DNA from 2 places in the Mesobacillus sp. ABV4_180 genome. Region 1 is predicted to be linked to the other one. Evidence: riboswitches for the same ligand, from Rfam matches in the RefSeq annotation. Region 1 holds a riboswitch; the other holds the start of a gene.
What was found. A riboswitch is a leader RNA that binds a small molecule or an ion and turns the genes downstream of it on or off. The one in region 1 is predicted to bind S-adenosylmethionine.
Positions count from the first base shown of each region.

Region 1 (4,018 bases):
GTAGAAAAATATAAATGGATGGACTCTGATGAGTTCGGTGACATTCTTGCCCTCGGAAATGCATTGCCAGGACCGATCGCGACCAAGATGGCCGGTTATATTGGTTATCGTGTAGGTGGTTTCCTGGGAATGATCACTGCCTTGTCAGCCACGATGATCCCGACGATTATCCTGATGATCCTGCTATTGACGGGCCTGAATTCATATAAGGACGAGCCCTGGGTTAAAGGAATGGCAGACGCTGTTGTGCCAGTGGTTGCGGTCATGCTGGCTGTGCTTACATGGGATTTCATCAAGAAATCAGGTACCTCAAAGCTTGGCTGGGGATGGACGGCTGTTGCGCTGATTGGGAGTCTGGTTCTGGTGCAGTTCCTGCATTTGCATCCTGCAATATTGATCTTCGTCCTGCTGCTGGGTGCCTTGTTTAAAAAAGACGCTTCCACACCTGAAAATAAACAAGAGGGAGACGGACAGCAATGATTTATTTCCAGATCTTTCTGGCCTTTTTCATCCCTGGGATTTTGGGGTATGGCGGCGGACCGGCCTCCATTCCGCTAATAGAAAATGAAGTAGTAGACCGTTATAAATGGATGACAGTCAATGAATTCAGTGAAGTTCTAGCAATGGGCAATGCATTGCCAGGACCAATTGCTACAAAGATGGCCGGCTATATTGGTTATGTCGAGGGTGGAATGATCGGCGCCGCAGTCGGTGTTTTTGCCACTGTGGCCCCATCCCTGATTTTAATGATCAGCCTGCTTGGCCTGCTGATGAAGTTCAAGGATTCGCCAAAGGTAAAAAGGCTGACCATTGTTGTCAGGCCAGTCATTGCCGTGCTGCTTGGAATAATGACCTATGATTTCTTCTTCTCCTCCTATGAAGGAGTCGGCATGCTGCAGACAATCCTCATCGGCGGAATCAGCTTCGTCCTGATGGAAAAAATGAAAGTTCATCCAGCCTATGTCGTCGCCGGAGCACTTCTTTATGGAGCCCTTGTTCTATCATGAACAAGGTTTTTTTGTTTTATCACCGGCTGTTCTATTCAGTCAAATGACAATCAACTGAAAAAATTTTCCTCTTACTCTCCCAATGATGTAAGCGATACCAATTGTTATTTACTGAAAAAACAATGTTGACAAACTAATCAGATGGTTTTAATATTTCAATTATCGAAATTAATTTAATAAGAAACTTATCAAGAGTGACCGAGGGATTAGGCCCTATGACGTCCGGCAACCTCCTTTTTAGGAAAGGTGCCACTTCCTGCAGAATGTTTTCATTCTGAAAGATAAGTCGTATAGATGCTTACGATGCCTCTTTCTATGAATGAAAGAGGCATTTTTTATTTTTCAGAAATCATGAGCCGGGGGTGTGAAGCATGATCGAAGTAAAGAAGCTGGTCAAGTTATATGAAACAAAAAAGGGGAAAGTCACAGGCGTTGACAATGTTTCATTGAGAATTGAAAAGGGAGAAATCTATGGAATTGTCGGATATAGCGGTGCGGGGAAAAGTTCTTTGATCAGATGCCTCAATCTCCTTGAAAAGCCGACATCGGGTGAAATTATCATTGACGGTGTCGAGCTTACATCTTTGAACAAGAGTAAATTAAGGAAAGCCCGCTTGAAAATTGGAATGATTTTTCAGCATTTTCATCTTGTTAGCGCCAGGACAGTGAGTGAAAACATAGCTTTTGCGTTAAAAGCTGCCGGCACTCCGAAAGCAGAAATAAATGAAAGAGTACTAGAGCTTTTACATATGGTCGGCCTTTCGGATAAGAAAGATGTCTATCCCGCTCAGTTGTCAGGCGGCCAAAAACAGCGTGTCGGCATTGCCAGAGCATTGGCGAATAATCCATCCGTCCTGTTATGCGATGAAGCGACCTCGGCTCTTGATCCAAGCACCACCCGCTCTATTTTAGCTTTACTGAAAAAGATTAATAGAGAGTTTGGCATCACGATTGTCTTGATCACTCATGAGATGGAAGTGGTCAAAACAATCTGCGACAGGATGGCCGTCATGCAGGATGGCAAAATCATTGAAGAGGGCAATGTCTATGATGTTTTTGCCAATCCGCAGCAGCCGCTCACAAAGGACTTCGTCAACTCCATCCTCCAATTCGAGCTTCCGGAAAGGCTTCTTGGAGAACGGGATGGCAAACTGATCAAGATTTATTTCGAGGGTGAGATTGCCGAGCAGGGCGTGATCTCGGATGTATTCCAAAAATTCAAGGTGAGGGGAAATATCCTCCACGGGAAGATTGAGTATATTCAAGACATCCCATTAGGAATCTTCATAATGGAGGTTTCTGGAGATCACGATGAGATAGACCGTGCCATTGCGTATATCGCAGCAAGGACGAAAAACTTGGAGGTGATTCACGATGCTGCTTGATAACATTATTTCAATGCTGCCGGAATTGAACAAAGCATTCTTCGAAACAATCTACATGGTCGGAATCTCCATCCTTGTGGCGATTATCGTGGGCCTCCCTACAGGAGTGCTGCTCTTTGTCACTGACAAAGGCCTTTTCCTGGAAAATCAGATTTTCAAAAACATTGCCGGTTTCATCGTCAATATGATCCGCTCCGTTCCTTTTATCATCCTGTTAATTGCATTGCTGCCATTGGCGAATTTGATTGCCGGCACGACAATCGGGCCGACTGCTGCATCTGTATCTCTATCGGTCGCGGCGATCCCATTTTTTGCGAGAATCGTAGAGCAAAGCTTGCGGGAAATCGATAAAGGTGTCATCGAAGCAGCAGTGGCAACAGGCGCGACTCCATGGATGATCATCAAGGATGTCCTGATACCTGAAGCAAAGCCGGGCATTGTACAGGGAGTCACGATTACAATCATCAGCCTGGTTGCGTACTCAGCTATGGCTGGTATCGTCGGAGGTGGCGGAGTGGGTGACCTGGCGATCCGTTTCGGTTATTACAGGTACGACAATACCATTATGATCACGACCGTCATCATTTTGATTTGCCTCGTTCAGCTGATTCAGTTCGGCGGGGACAGAATTGCAAGAGTAGTAGATAAAAGATAAAAGATAAAAAAAATTGGGGGTTATGTTAAAATGAAAAAATTATTCTTCGCATTAGTATTGTTATTATCAATCGGTCTGCTTGCTGCATGCGGCAGTGACTCTGCCTCAAATGGTGAGGCAAGCGCAGACAAAAAACAGGTAACATTAGGGGCGACATCCGGACCTTACAGCGATATGGTCACGAAAGGCATCAAGCCTCTCCTTGAGAAAAAAGGCTATGAAGTAAAAGTCGTCGAATTCAGTGACTACATCCAGCCGAACCTGGCATTGTCCAAAGGAGACCTTGACGCAAACCTTTTCCAGCACAAAGTCTATATGGAAAACTTCGCGAAAGAACATAATCTTGAGCTATCAGAAGTCATCGTCGTGCCGACAGCGCCAATGGGCATCTACTCTAAGAAATTCAAGTCATTGGATGAAGTAGCAGAAGGTTCTGCCATCGCGATCCCAAATGATCCGACAAATGCAGCACGTGCTTTCCTGATTCTTGAAGATGCAGGGCTGATCACTCTTGATACGAATGCAGACCCGCTCACTGTTTCTGAGAAGGATGTAAAAGACAACGTCAAGAACCTTCAGTTCAAGCCAATCGAAGCAGCTCAGCTTCCAAGAGCAGTGGAAAGTGTCGACCTTTCAGCAGTACCAGGAAACTTTGCGCTTGCAGCAAAAATGGATCTACTTGATGCGCTGCAGCTTGAAAACATGCCAGATCAGTACCGCAACCGCGTTGTCATCAATACGAAAGATGAAAATGCACAATTTGCAAAGGACATCAAAGAGGTAGTGGAATCCGATGAATTTGAAAAAGTCATCGATGAAGAATTCAAAGGATTTGGAAAGCCAGAGTGGATGAAATAGCAGCACGAACAAGTCCCAGGAGACATGATCTCCTGGGACTTTTCTTTTTTATAGCTTTACCCCCTATAAATTGGTTAATATATTAGAAGAGAATTCTTTTTCAGGCTAATCAC
Region 1 covers NZ_JBSWTJ010000001.1:1,047,922-1,051,939, forward strand. Annotated here, with positions in the region: gene ACXAEA_RS05175 (chromate transporter) at 1-480, shown strand, start outside; gene ACXAEA_RS05180 (chromate transporter) at 477-1,007, shown strand; SAM riboswitch class I at 1,190-1,295, shown strand; gene ACXAEA_RS05185 (methionine ABC transporter ATP-binding protein) at 1,379-2,392, shown strand; gene ACXAEA_RS05190 (methionine ABC transporter permease) at 2,382-3,047, shown strand; gene ACXAEA_RS05195 (MetQ/NlpA family ABC transporter substrate-binding protein) at 3,078-3,905, shown strand.

Region 2 (4,018 bases), 1.4 Mb from region 1:
CCAAACGTATTTGGAGATTCCTGATGAAATGTGGAGGCATGCTGGATTGGAACACTGACTCCTCCTGTTGCAGGATCCACTTTATGCCTGTTATGAAGGAGTTGGGTTTCAAAGGTATAAGAATCACTCATACACATTTGCCTCCTTTCCTGCATGTTGAAAAGCATGTTCCAAATCATCAATTAAATCTTCAGTATTCTCAATTCCAACCGAGAAGCGAAGAAGCCGGTCACAAACTCCTGTCTGTTCGCGGATTTCTGCAGGGATATCTGCATGTGTCTGGGTAGCAGGGTAGGTGATAAAGCTTTCAACACCGCCCAGACTTTCAGCAAAGGTGATAAGAGACAGGCTTTGTAAAAATGGATTGACCATTGAAGGGGACTTAATCCTGAATGAAATCATTCCGCCTTTGCCTGGGTAGAGTACATCCTTTACAGCACTATGATTTTGAAGATAATCGACCAATTTGATTGCATTTCGCTCATGACGCTCCATTCTTAATGACAATGTTTTCATGCCCCTGATCAAAAGCCAGGAATCAAATGGACTTAGAACAGCACCACCACCATTATGGTGGAGGAATAACGCTTCACAAATGTCATTTCCCTTTGCAACAATTAGGCCTGCTAGCACATCATTATGGCCGCCAAGATATTTAGTAGCGCTGTGAATAACAATATCTGCTCCTAATGACAATGGTTTTTGCAGCAGGGGAGTATAAAAGGTGTTATCAACAATCAACAATAGTCCATTAGTACTTGCGATCCTAGCAATAGCCTCAATGTCTGCCTGTTCCATCAATGGATTTGTCGGTGTTTCGACAAAGAGCGCTTTCGTCTTAGGCGTGATGGCGGCTTCAATTGAATTCAAATCACCCATGTCTACATATGTACTATTCAAACCCCATTTTTTAAACCCTTGCCCGAGAAGGCGGTAAGTACCTCCATATAAATCATTTGAGACAATCCATTCATCACCATGCTGGAATAATGAAAGAATCGTCCAAATTGCGGCCATGCCTGAACTGCAGGCGAATCCGCGATCGCCTTCCTCAAGATCAGCGATTGCTTTCTCAAGAACTTCCCTTGTTGGGTTACCTGTACGAATATAATCATATCCGCTTGATTGACCAATACCTTCATGACGGTATGCAGTAGTTAAATAAATGGGGGTATTCACAGCCCCGGTTGCAGATTCACTTCTGTTTCCAAGCTGAGCCAGTTTCGTATCGATTTTTGTCATTGTTTTCACTCCCGGTTGATAAATTATATTTCTCTTAATCAAGAAAATCTTGAGGATAAGCTTTAGAATTATAAGGAAATCTTCCTTGAGCAGAGTGAAAAAAAAACAAAAAAGCCTTCTTTAAGAAGAAGACTTTAATACGAAATAGCCATTCTTCTTATCTGCCAAGTTAGAAAACTTGCTGGAATTAGCACCTTTTCAACAAATGGTTGAAGGTTGCTGAAGCTTCTCAGGGCCAGAACCCTCAGCTTCTCTTGATAAGAAATATTAAATTTTCAAAAAATTAAATTTCTCTAAATATTACATGTGATTGTTGGATATGTCAATCACTTTATTAAAGGAATAAAGTTCAAATTAAGCAGCAGTATAGACTTAAGAAAATGGATGGTACAGAAATAGAAGGGTGGCTCCATTCCCTAATAGAGCCACCCTTCTAAAATCGGAAACTATTAATTTACACCTACAGCATCAAATGCTTTGCCTACTGCTGTTGCTTCTGCAGAAGTTGCCCCATACAAGTCTTTAGCGGCTTGTACCAATCCTGCTCTTGCCTGGCTAAAGTTCGTAGAAGATGTAAAATACACTGTGTTTGCACGGTAGAAAATTGCACCCATTTTTTCATTGCCGATTCCTGGGACCGTCACTCCATAATGTGTTCCGCCCTGGCTCAGAAGGTACGCAGCTTTATTGATGATTCCGCTGTTAATGTGAACGCCGCCATTGTCGGAAGTTCCTGTATATCGAACAGAATAGTGGTCAGGATCGCCGTATTTAGTCGGATCGCTCATTGAACGAAGGGCATCACCAGCTTTGTTAGGTGTATAGATGTCTTCACCGATTTCAAAATCAGGGTTGTTATTATCATGGAATTCGGCAAGTGTTCCGAAGATATCAGAAATCGCTTCGTTCAATGCTCCTGATTCATACTGGTAAACAAGGTCTGAACTGAAATCTGTTACCGCGTGGGTAAGCTCGTGAGCAACAACATCAAGGCTTCCTGAAAGAGGGATGAATGTAGCACCATCGCCATCGCCATAAACCATTTGCTGTCCATTCCAGAACGCGTTGTTGTAATTTCTTCCATAATGTACAGTTGATTTCAACGCTGCACCATTATTGTCATATGAATTGCGGTTAAAGACGTTTTTGTAGTAGTCATATGTCAGACCTGCATAGTAATGAGCGTCAACCGCTGCACCATCATACGTTGCATTTAAGAGATTGTCAGCATCTTTCCAAAGGGTACCTGGAGTTCTCTGGCGGTTTTGCGCATCATAGGTAAATACGCCATTGCCGCGAGTATTATCTTGTAAGTAATAAGCTCCGCTTGATAGAAGGGTGTTCAAAGTTTTCGTATCACCAAGTACACCTACACCAGATCCTACAGTATTTGTACCAGCCAGAGATGGGTTTGTTTTACCTGCTGTGTCGATTGCATTGTATTTATTGATGATATCGCCTGTTTCTGCATTTATGAAATATTGATAATTGCCTGGTTCAGGGCTTAAAAAGTTCAAAGTAACATGGTATGCGTATACAGCTTTATCAGCTGTTGGGTACACGACTAACTCTGCAGAAGGCGTTTGTTCATAAGCTGGTTTAAAGCCTAATTCAGCTTCAGCTAAGGCAATCGCATCTTTTTGAGATTTCTTGTTCGCTGCTTTTACAAGCTTGCTGCTAAGCTCTTTGCTGACAGTACCACTTAATACTTGAAGAACTCCTGCTTCATCAACCTTAGCAACCAGAGTAGATCCCCAAACAGTAACACCATTATACACTTGCTGAAGGCGGACAACGTCCCCGCCAAGGTCATCTGCTTCCTGAGATTTTACAACGAAAGAATCGTTGGCGCCAAGATTGTATTTTCCTTTTGAACCTTTAAGATAATCAAGAATTACATCTTTAGCCGCCTTCGCTGATGGGTTTGTCAATTTACCCGCAACAAATTCTGGAGTGCCATGGCTTTTCGTAAAATTTTTAGTTTTAGCATCTGCTGATGGGGCAGCAAAACCTGATGCTGCTACCAAACCGCTGATTGCAAGACTTGCTGTTAAACTTAAGGAAACGACTTTCTTTTTCAAATGAACTCCTCCTAAAATGGGATTCTAGCTACTAAATATTAGTAGATTATCATATTTATATATTATTATTCTGAAGATTTCAACAATAAGGTCGTGTTTTGTCGATTTATACAGTTGGGAAACTTTTTTAGTAAGTGATACGGAATCTCTGTATAAAAATGGGATTTTAATGAAAGTAGTCAGAATTAATTGACTAATCTAATAATAAGTTTTTATTATAAAGTTGTAGTACCAGCTAATATAAAAAGGAGGGTATACATGTAATGAATTCTTTATGGTTAGCTATTATCGGAATGAGTGTCTTTGCGATTGGCTACAGATTTTATTCAAAATGGGTAGCGGAGAAGATTTACCGGCTGGATCCCAATTACGTCACACCGGCACATCAGTATTCAGATGGGGTGGATTTTGTCCCGACGAAAAAAATGATTCTATGGGGACATCATTTTACTTCCGTTGCCGGAGCAGCACCGATAGTGGGACCGGCAATCGCTGTTTATTGGGGATGGCTTCCTGCCTTTCTATGGGTGACACTGGGAACTGTATTTGCCGCAGGTGTACACGACTTTGGTACTCTTGTCCTTTCAGTAAGGAATAAGGGACAGTCAGTTGGAACAATTACGAACAAATTGATTGGCAAGCGCGCCAAAATCATGTTCTTATTCATTATTTTAATCTTGGTCTTGATGGTTAAC
Region 2 covers NZ_JBSWTJ010000001.1:2,408,219-2,412,236, reverse strand. Annotated here, with positions in the region: gene metC (cystathionine beta-lyase) at 1-131, opposite strand, end outside; gene ACXAEA_RS12300 (methionine biosynthesis PLP-dependent protein) at 124-1,242, opposite strand; SAM riboswitch class I at 1,397-1,506, opposite strand; gene ACXAEA_RS12295 (M4 family metallopeptidase) at 1,692-3,323, opposite strand; gene ACXAEA_RS12290 (carbon starvation CstA family protein) at 3,587-4,018, shown strand, end outside.
Region 2: it holds a riboswitch for S-adenosylmethionine, as region 1 does, so the genes downstream of both, ACXAEA_RS12300 (methionine biosynthesis PLP-dependent protein) here and ACXAEA_RS05185 (methionine ABC transporter ATP-binding protein) in region 1, are expected to answer to the same signal.